Regions from separate parts of the Thalassospira sp. MBR-102 genome, predicted to be linked through region 2. Evidence: riboswitches for the same ligand, from Rfam matches in the RefSeq annotation. Region 2 holds a riboswitch; each other region holds the start of a gene.
What was found. A riboswitch is a leader RNA that binds a small molecule or an ion and turns the genes downstream of it on or off. The one in region 2 is predicted to bind cobalamin.

Region 1: linked by a shared signal. The riboswitch ahead of ABIE64_RS04630 (methylmalonyl-CoA mutase family protein) and the one ahead of ABIE64_RS15120 (ABC transporter substrate-binding protein) in region 2 are both predicted to bind cobalamin.
Region 3: linked by a shared signal. The riboswitch ahead of ABIE64_RS01610 (CbtB domain-containing protein) and the one ahead of ABIE64_RS15120 (ABC transporter substrate-binding protein) in region 2 are both predicted to bind cobalamin.

What each region holds. Positions count from the first base shown of each region.
Region 1 covers NZ_JBEPTC010000002.1:254,389-257,665, forward strand. The annotation lists gene phhA (phenylalanine 4-monooxygenase) at 1-876, shown strand, start outside; gene ABIE64_RS04625 (response regulator) at 1,003-1,425, opposite strand; cobalamin riboswitch at 1,692-1,858, shown strand; gene ABIE64_RS04630 (methylmalonyl-CoA mutase family protein) at 1,952-3,277, shown strand, end outside.
Region 2 covers NZ_JBEPTC010000009.1:13,941-17,217, reverse strand. The annotation lists gene ABIE64_RS15125 (FecCD family ABC transporter permease) at 1-461, opposite strand, end outside; gene ABIE64_RS15120 (ABC transporter substrate-binding protein) at 470-1,510, opposite strand; cobalamin riboswitch at 1,722-1,917, opposite strand; gene ABIE64_RS15115 (AraC family transcriptional regulator) at 1,973-2,890, opposite strand; gene ABIE64_RS15110 (SDR family oxidoreductase) at 3,059-3,277, shown strand, end outside.
Region 3 covers NZ_JBEPTC010000001.1:332,028-335,304, forward strand. The annotation lists gene ABIE64_RS01595 (hypothetical protein) at 1-222, opposite strand, end outside; gene ABIE64_RS01600 (hypothetical protein) at 338-601, opposite strand; gene ABIE64_RS01605 (ArsR/SmtB family transcription factor) at 735-1,199, shown strand; cobalamin riboswitch at 1,319-1,532, shown strand; gene ABIE64_RS01610 (CbtB domain-containing protein) at 1,565-1,738, shown strand; gene ABIE64_RS01615 (CbtA family protein) at 1,742-2,425, shown strand; gene ABIE64_RS01620 (hypothetical protein) at 2,499-3,023, shown strand; gene ABIE64_RS01625 (DUF1636 family protein) at 3,024-3,277, opposite strand, start outside.

The sequences.
Region 1 (3,277 bases), on a different contig from region 2:
AATCTGCGCGGCGATTACAGCCACATCAATGATGACTACACCGTGGCCCAGGACTGGGCATCCTATTCCGCGGCCGAACATGACCTTTGGCGCAAACTTTATGCCCGTCAGAAGGCGATCCTGCCCGGCTATGCCGCCCCGGACTATATCCGCAATCTTGAAAAACTTGATGCCGCCGATGGCATTCCGCATTTCGGCCGGGTCAGTGAGAAGCTCCATGCCGCCACTGGCTGGCACCTTGTCGCGGTGCCGGGGCTGGTGCCCGATGATGTGTTTTTCGATCATCTCGCCAACCGGCGTTTCCCGGTGACCGTCTGGCTGCGCAAGCCCGAGGAAATCGACTATCTGGTCGAACCCGATATCTTCCATGACTTCTTTGGTCATGTGCCGATGCTCTATGATCCGGTCTTTGCCGATTATCTGGCGGCTTATGGTGCCAAGGGCCCCGAAGCCATTGCCAAAGGCGGGCTCAAGAAACTCGCCCGCATGTACTGGTACATGGTCGAGTTCGGCCTGATCATGACCGACCATGGATTGCGCGCCTATGGGGCGGGCATGCTGTCATCGCAAACGGAAACCATCTATTCCGTCACCGATCCAACCCCCAACCGGGTGGCATTTGACCTCGAACGGGTGATGGCAACCGACTATGCCATTGACGATTTCCAGAAAACCTATTTCGTGCTGACCGACTATCAGCAGCTTTTTGATGCGATGGATGCGGATTTTGCGGCACTCTATGACCGGCTCGCCCACCGCCCGGCCATCGATCCGGCAGACACGCTTGCCGGTGATCAGCTTTATCATGTCCACGGGGACGAAAACCACACGATCACCATGCCATCAGGTGATCCGGCGCAACTTCGCCACGCCTGAGATGGCATTTAAATAGTATGATATGAGGAATACGAAAAATCGGGTCCAACGGCATTTTTTACCAAAAGACCCGATTTTTTGATTATTCACTGAAAACGAAAAATGCAGGCGATTACCAAAAATAGTTCAGCAATGGCTCATGGATTTATCAAGCGCCCGGTTAAGCTGCTCGATCACCACCATCGGGCTGGCATCTTTGCTGATAAAGTCCGCCGCGCCAAGGGCATCGGCCTGGGCCCGCGTATCGGCATCATAATGGGCCGAGAAGAACAGAACCGGCACTTCAACCGCATTCGGATAGCGGCGTCGAATCTCGCAAAAGGCTTCAAACCCGCTCATCCCGGGCATTTCAAGATCCAGAATGATCGCCCGCGGATAAAGACCGTCCAGTTGGTCGATCAGATCGTCGGCACAATCAAACCCTGCCACGTCATAGCCGGCACGGCGCAAAACGGTTTCAAGAGCCGCCTTGGCGCTGGGGCTGTCGTCGGCAAACACCACCAGACCGTCATTCATTGGTCGGGGCGGCACGGCGCTAAGCGCATTCATGGATGGCAATACTCCGAGATTTGGGACAGCGCCAATCTGGCAGACGAAAATGTCAAATTGGTTAAACCCCGCAATTTTTCCCAGAAACCATCACAATCCGGCCAAAGTATAATGGCAGCGGCACGCCATTAATATCCGTTCATCGACCCCATCCTTGGCAGAAAACAACCACTTTTCAGAAGGATAACGTTACGGAATGCTGATGGCTGGCCGCAACATTGATCTAAATAGGTATTTCCATGCCTATTTACGTAATTATGGGCGGGTGCTATAAACACCGCCATGTCGCAGATGCGATATGAAACATTCTTTCGGGAATTCGGTGCGGTCCGGCGAAAGCCCGCGATCAAGGCCGAAGCTGCCCTCGCAACTGTAAATGCGCCGTTTTTGACGGTGCATAAGCCAGATACCGAAAGATGGCTCTTGTTTCTGCCGGACCGGGCGGGGTGTACCGGGCGGAGGGAATCCGTTGTAAAATAGATATCGGCCCAGATCCGAAAAGATCCGACCGCGACCGGGAGAGAGCATGACAGACCCGTTAAAGCTGGCCTCAGAGTTTCCAGCCGCCGATTATGCAAGCTGGCGTCAACTGGCGGAATCCGGCCTGAAAGGCGCATCCTTTGACAAGAAACTGGTCACAAGGATGCTTGACGGTTTCGCGATGCAGCCGCTTTACACCAACGACGATCAGGACGACGCAACCCGCCTGATCCATCAGGTCCTGTGTGCCGCCGTCGATGCCAAGGACGCCGCCAGCGGCTGGGACATCCGCCAGCTTCATGACCATCCCGATCCCAAATCGGTCAATGCCGCGATTCTCGATGATCTGGAAAACGGCGCAACGTCGGTCCTGCTATGTCTGGATGCCGCCGCACGCACGGGGGCGGATATCACATCGGGCGATGCTGGCATTGACGGCATTGCCATTCACTGCCTTGCCGATCTCGATGCTATACTTGACGATGTCTATACCAACCTTGCGACCGTCGCACTTGATGCCGGTGCCGCCGCCATCCCGGCCGCTGCGCTTTTGGCCGCGCGCCTTGAAAAGGATGGGCAAAACAGCGCCGACGCGGATGACGATTTTGCAAGCGACGCCGCACCGGCCTTCAACATCGATCCGATTGGCACATTGGCCGCAACAGGGTGCCTTCCGGTTTCAGCCGATGATGCGATCAAACAGGCCGCCGATATTGCCGCCGATCTGATCGACCGTTTCCCCCATGCCACCGCCATCACGGTAAATGGTGCGCCGTTTTACAATGCCGGAGCAACCGACGGGCAGGAACTCGCCTGCCTGCTGGCAGGTGGTGTCACCTACCTTCGCGCGCTGACCGATACCGGCATGGTGATTGATCAGGCGGCAGGCGCGATTGCGTTCAATGTTGCGGTTGGCACCGATTTCTTTGCCGGGATTGCCAAGCTTCGTGCGCTTCGCCTGATGTGGAGCCGGGTTCTTTCGGCATCGGGTGTCGATGATGCCACCATCACGATCAATGCGGTATCAGCCGAAATGGCACTGTCGAAGGTTGATCCGTGGGTCAATATGCTGCGCACCACCGTCACCAGCCTGAGCGCCGGTCTGGGCGGTGCCGATAGCGTTATCTGCCTGCCCTATGATCATCTGATCGGCCTGTCTGATGGCTTTGCGCGCCGCATTGCGCGCAACACCCAACTGATCCTGCAGGAAGAAAGCAACGTTCATCGTGTGATCGACCCGGCAGGCGGTTCATGGTTCATCGAAAACCTGACCCGCGAACTGGCATCCAATGCCTGGGGCCGGTTCCAGTCACTTGAAGCCAAGGGCGGCATTATCAAGGCCCTTGCCGACGGGTCCCTGCAAAAGGAGATT
Region 2 (3,277 bases):
GCCTGTAACGCCAGAAGGGTCACAAAGGCGAATGCCGCCACTGCGCCGATAAATGCACCAAGTGACAGCGAAAGCATCCCGGCCCCAAGACCTAGGATCACGATGCTGACCGCACCGGTCGATGCCCCGGCCGAAATGCCGAGCAGATAGGGATCGGCAAGACTGTTGCGCAAAAGCGCCTGCAGGACCGCACCGGAAACGGCCAAGGCCGCCCCGCAACTTGCGGCAACGATGGCGCGGCTAAGTCGGTAGTTCCAGATAATACCGGCATCAATCGCATCCACCGGATACCCGGCATCCCACAAATGATTGGCAATCGTATTGATCACCGTGCCCACCGGGATCGCTGTTTCGCCCACCGATGCGGCAACCGCCAGAACCGCTGCCAGCAACATCAGCGCGGCAAATGCCACGCTGATGCGTTTGATGAAAACAGGGCTGGAAATGATATTCCCGATCATTGGCCCGATCACTGGGTTGCCTCGAACGCCTCGATTGCCTTGGCCAGGGTTTCAATGCCGTCGATTGTCCGCATGGTCGGGTTCATCGACTGGGCATCCATGACGACGATATTTCCGCTTTTGACCGCATTCATCTGACGGGTTACCGGATCGGATTTCAGGAACTGCATTTTCAGTTCCCAGTCATCGGCCGGAAAACGGCGACGATCCATTTTGCCAATCGCAATGATATCGGGATTGGTTCGTGCGATGGTTTCCCACCCGACTGTGGGCCATTCATCATCACTGTCGATGACATTCTCCACACCAAGGATCGACATGACATAGGCCGGTGCGCCTTTCTGCCCGGCAACAAACGGATCAACATCGATTTCAGCACTGGAGAACCAGAACAGTACTGAAATTCCCTTGCCATTCACGGCGGCGACTTTTTCGCGCGCAGCCTGTTCGCGGGCTTTGAAATCGGCAATCAGATCTGCGCCGCGTTCCTCGACATCGAAGATTTTCGAAAGGTCGGCTATCCCCTGATAGATCTGATCCATCGAAAAGGCATCAATCCGCGTTCCGTCACCGCCCGTGGTGTTGTCCTTACCGACGCAATCGGCTGGTGCGGTATAGACCGGGATTGAAAGTTCGGCAAACTGGTCAATCGTTCCGACCTTGCCATTCGGGCCGATATGCCATTGGAACTGGGTTGCGACCATATCGGGTTTCTGGCCGACCACACTTTCAAAGCTGGGATCGTTGTCGGCCAGACGCGGAATGGTGGCGTTGACGTCGCGAAACTGTTCCTGCACCGGGCCAAGCCATACGGCCGTTCCGACCACCCTGTCGGCCAGTCCCAGAAGATAAAGCAGTTCAGTGCTGCTTTGGCCAAGCGATACGACACGGTTCGGAGCCTGATCAAAGGTCAGGGTTCGACCACAATTTTCCAGTGTGAGCGGATATTCCGTGGCAGATGCGTATTGCGCGAAAGAAGCCAGTCCTGCAGCAAACACCCCGACTGCAAGAACCTTTTTGTTCAGTTCAATCACTTTGCGTCCTTTCATGGATATGCTGATCGGGAATTTCATTTCCCGACCGGACATACCAAACCAATAAATGTTATGTTATAACACAACATCAAAGCTACTATGGTCAAGGGACTGGCTAAAGTGCTGAAAAATGGCGGGAAATGCCGGAATCCAAGGGCGGTCCAATGGCTTTCAGCCCGCCCGGAACGGTGACATATACCGACATCCTCCGGGGCACCCCGCCCGGTCCGTCGTATTTATGTCAGCAGGTCTCCTGGCTCGCGGGTCGTTGTGTTTTCCTGCCTTCCCGGGAAATATCCCAGTGGCTTTCAGAAGGAAACACTCACCGCCTACAGTTGCGGGGGCAGCTTCGGTTAACCGTCTTCACGGACGGCTTCGAATTCCCTTTATCCTTATCGGATACTGACATCTATCGGTGTCACATAGTCACGAAGGCCGGTCAAGCCAATTGCGAATAAATCGCAATGATTACAATTTTCAATAGGCGTTCGCCGCCGCCGTGCCATCGCCGCCCAGCCGCCCAAGGATCGCCGAGACATCGCGCATCGGTGGCGCGCCAAACATGCGGGCATATTCACGGCTGAATTGTGATGCGCTTTCATATCCGACTTCATAGGCCGCTGTTGCCGCATCCTTCATTTCGGTCAGCATCATCTGGCGCGCCATCGTCAGGCGAAGGCGTTTCTGATACTGAAGCGGGCTCATGGAGGTTACCTGTTTGAAATGATGATGGAAGGAAGACGGGCTCATATTCGCCTGTGCCGCCAGATCATCGACCCGAAGCGGTGCGGCAAAATCGTCCTTCATAAGGCGGATGATCTTGGAAATGCGCTGCATGTTGCTGCCGCCCATGCCGATTTGCGCAATCCTGGCACCCTGAAGGCCGCGCAGAAGGCGATAATGCACCTCGCGCAGAAGCATCGGCGCCATCACCGAAATATCGTCTTTCTCATCACACAGGCGCAACAGGCGCATCACAGCATCCAGCAAGGTATCGCTGGCGTTATCGACATGAAGCCCGCAATCGCTTTCGGATGCCGAGCCGACCTGAAGATCAATCTGGGTGACAAGATCGCCCAACATCTGACCATCAAGTTCAATCGACAAACTGCGATACGGAAGTGCTGCACTGGCATTTGTCACACAGCCGACAATCGGCAGGTCGACCGACGCCACCAGATACTTTCCGGGCGCGTAACTGAAAACCGCCTCGCCCAGAGTGACCTCTTTGGCACCTGACGCGATAATGCAAAGGCATGGCTTGTAGATTGTCGGAACTTTCATCGACGGCCCGGTCGCACGATACAGATGCACCGCCTTTACCGGCGTCTCGGCAACACCTTCGCCTTCGCAGTATCTGTCAATCAGTTCAGACATCTCTTCAAACACAGGCATCGCCAAACTCCTTTATTTCCCTAATATGAACTATAGCAACCAGAACCATCCTGAAAAGCGGTTTTCACCCTGCCTGGAGAATCAGGCAATTGATCAAGAGTTCTGTGTATTCATCAGGCCACCATTTGCAATCACAGTAAGCGCCATGATCCAGACAAGGAGGATGTCATGTCGCTTATGTCCAACAATGTTGAAAACAAGGTTGTCGTCATTACCGGTGCCAGCAGCGGAATTGGCGAGGCCACGGCAAAACTTCTGGCCGAAAACGGTGCAAAGGTCGTTCTTGCGGCCCGACGCACGGCAAAGCTTCATTCCATCGTCGCCGAAATCGAAGCCGAAGGCGGCACCGCCACATGTCGCGCGGTTGATGTCACCGATGCCGACGAC
Region 3 (3,277 bases), on a different contig from region 2:
TTTGGCTTCACGAAAACGCTGCAGGCATTCTTGCGGGATATCACCGCTATGATCCTTGATCTCGCCCCAGGCGGCATCCATGTCATCCCACGCCTGAACAACCTCGCTTGGCAATTGTTCAAGCCCGGCTTCGGATTCCTTGCAATGGGCTGTAAGGCCGAATTCCCAATCCTTGAATTCCTGATGGAGCTTGGCGTGCTCCGGAAGGGGACGGGCTGTCATGGGAGCCTCCTTTTGCTTTTCCAGACAATTTCAATCTGGCGCGTAATCATGTCATCGATTTGCAATGAAAAGGCGATTTTGGGGCATTCTCTATAAAGGGCATAAAACCGGCAATTTACCTGCCAATCATATCGTTCCATGCTTTTTCAAGATTTGCGGTCGCCTTGTGGAACTGCTCTGCGGTGGCGTTGCTTGCGGCATCGCCTTCGGCCTTAAGCTTTTCCCATGCCTCATTCATCTCGTTATAGGGGCCGGTTACCTCTTTGGGCAGATTTCCGACCTGCATGTCGTTTTTCGCGCAGTAACCGGCAACATTCCGTTCCCAGCTGTCGTGGGACTGGCGCAGATTAAAAATGTCGAGTGCTGTTTGCTCTTGCATCGGTGTGTCTCCTTGTTCTGGTGGGCACTTTCGATGATGTGTCATACCTGTAACGTTCCCTGCGTGGCGGAGTTCCATGCACGCAAACATCAAGTCCCCTTGCCAAGCGATGCAGGGCGTGGAAAATAGGGGCATGTCACAAAGCAAAGCAAAATCCCGTAAAGTCGAAGTCACACCGGCCCGCCCGGTCGTGGTCAGCGCCAATAATGATGGTGACGGTTGTCATGAATGCGATACCGCCGCACGTCTTGGCCTTTCCACCGAACAGGGGGAAGCCGTAACGCGTGATGCGTCGCGCGCCACCGGTCATAACCTGTCGCTGCCCGATATCGAGGCGGCGGCGAAAATCTTTGCGCTTTTGGGGGATGCCGGGCGGTTGCAGCTTGTTCTGCGCTGCATGGAAAAACCGCAAACCGTTGGTGAACTGGCCGAGGCATCGGGCATGTCGCAGTCGCTTACCAGCCATCATCTGCGTCAGTTGCGCGATCAGCGCATTCTGGCGTCCGAGCGCAACGGGCGTCATATCTTCTATCAGATTGATGACGAACATATTTCCCGTGTTGTTCGAGATGTCTTTGCCCACGTCACACACGACTAAGCCACCCCCGCACTGATCTTTGCGGGCATTCCAGTCGCATATCGACAATCGGGCGAATATGTTCGGCAAATGATCACCCGGCCTGCGTGGTTTTCACATTGCACTTGCGCAAAATTACCGTCATAAACGGATGGCTTGGTTTTTCCCGCTCTGCTCGGGGTTGGGAAACGAAGAGGGAATTTGGAAAGCCGTCTGTTTGACGGTCAAAGCCAAAGCCGCCCCCGCGACTGTATGCGACGAGTGCCCGCCATCATACCACTTGCGAAAGCAGGGAAGGTCGGCGACGCATGAAGACCCGCAAGCCAGGAGACCTGCCAGGCATGGACCCGAACCGACTGTCGGGTGTGACAGCAAAGGAGATTTCTATGACCACGCAGACCGCGGCATTTGCCGTTTCGAAAAAATCCGTTCTTCTGCCGATCCTTGCCTGTGCCGTTTTCGGCATGGCGATTGTCTTTGTGACCGGCCACGTTCAGGCGGACCTGCTTCATGATGCGGCACACGATGTGCGCCACGCGACCGGCTTTCCCTGCCACTAAGTCATGTTCACACGCATAGTAACCAGCGCGTTGTTCGCTGGTGCTGCAGCGGGGCTTATTGCGGCCCTGCTACAGCTGTATTTTGTGCAGCCCGTTTTGCTGCATGCGGAGCTGTATGAAACCGGTGCCCTTGTGCATTTCGGCGGTGACGCGGTTAGCGCGCATCAGGATGTCGGCGGGATTGATCCGCTGCGTGACGGGCTAAGCATCCTGTTCACCATGCTGGTCTATACCGGCTATGCACTGATCCTGATCGCGGCCATGGCCTTTGCCGAAAATCGTGGTCATGTGGTGACGGCGCGCAATGGCATCATCTGGGGCATTGCAGGGTTTGTCATCGTGCATTTCGCACCGGGCTTCACCTTGGCGCCAGAGGTGCCCGGTGTTGCTGCGGCCGATGTCTATGAACGGCAAATCTGGTGGTTTGCGACGGTGGCAACCGCGGCACTTGCGGTTTGGCTGATCGCCTTTGGCCGGAACTGGCTGGCGTGGGGGGCGGCGGTTGTTCTGCTTCTGGCGCCCCATGTTATCGGTGCGCCGGAACCCGATCAGTTCAGCGGTCCCGTGCCGACCGAACTCGGCGCGCTGTTTGCTGCGCGTGCCTTTGGTATCGGGGCGGTGGCCTGGGTGTTGACCGGGCTGTTTGCCGGGCATTTCTGGCGGCGTGAAGCCGACCGGGAAGCGTAAAACGCAATCACATTGATCAGGCGCGGTATATTCCGCGCCTGTTTTCTTTCATTGATTTGCCTGGATAAACGTAATGCCACGTTCACTTGCTCTTTTCGGGATCGGGCTTGTTTTTGGCGGCGGGATTGGCTTTCTGGTGGCGGCGGGCAATGGCATCACCCTTGATGGTCATGACCATTCCGATCCGCGCGCGCATGGGGAAAGTGCCCATGGTGATACGCATGACACGATGAATGTCAACGGTGCCCATGCCAGCCATGATGCCGTCATTTCACTGCCCGATGCCGTTGATGCGCCAAGGCTTGATGTTGCCATTGCGCCCGATCCGGTCAGTGGCTGGAACCTGCATCTCTTGGTCCAGAATTTCCGTTTTGCCCCCGAACATGCCAGCAGTCCCCATATCCCGGGCGAGGGGCATGCTCATGTCTATGTTAACGGCACCAAGATCGCCCGCCTGTATGGCCCGTGGCTTCATATCGCAGACCTTCCAGCGGGTGATAACGAGGTTATCGTGACCCTTACGGCTAATGACCATAGCCAGCTTGCCGTTGGCGATAAGCCGCTGCGTCAGGCCATGACTGTTTCGGTTGCACCATAATCACAGGGCCGGGATACGGGCCTTAAGGCAAAATCGAAGACGTCCGCAGCCGCGTGCGTCTTCGATCCATCCATCCGGGGCGTTCAGATATTCCCGGCAGGTGGCAATGATATCGTCAATATCACGATGTGCCGATAATCCGGCAAAAAGATAACTTGCCCGCCCGGTTCCCTGAAGTGCAACCGATGTCGGGTCGCTGCATGATCCCATGCAGTCAACCTGCGTGATTTCAAACGTTTCGGGCAATTCCGCCT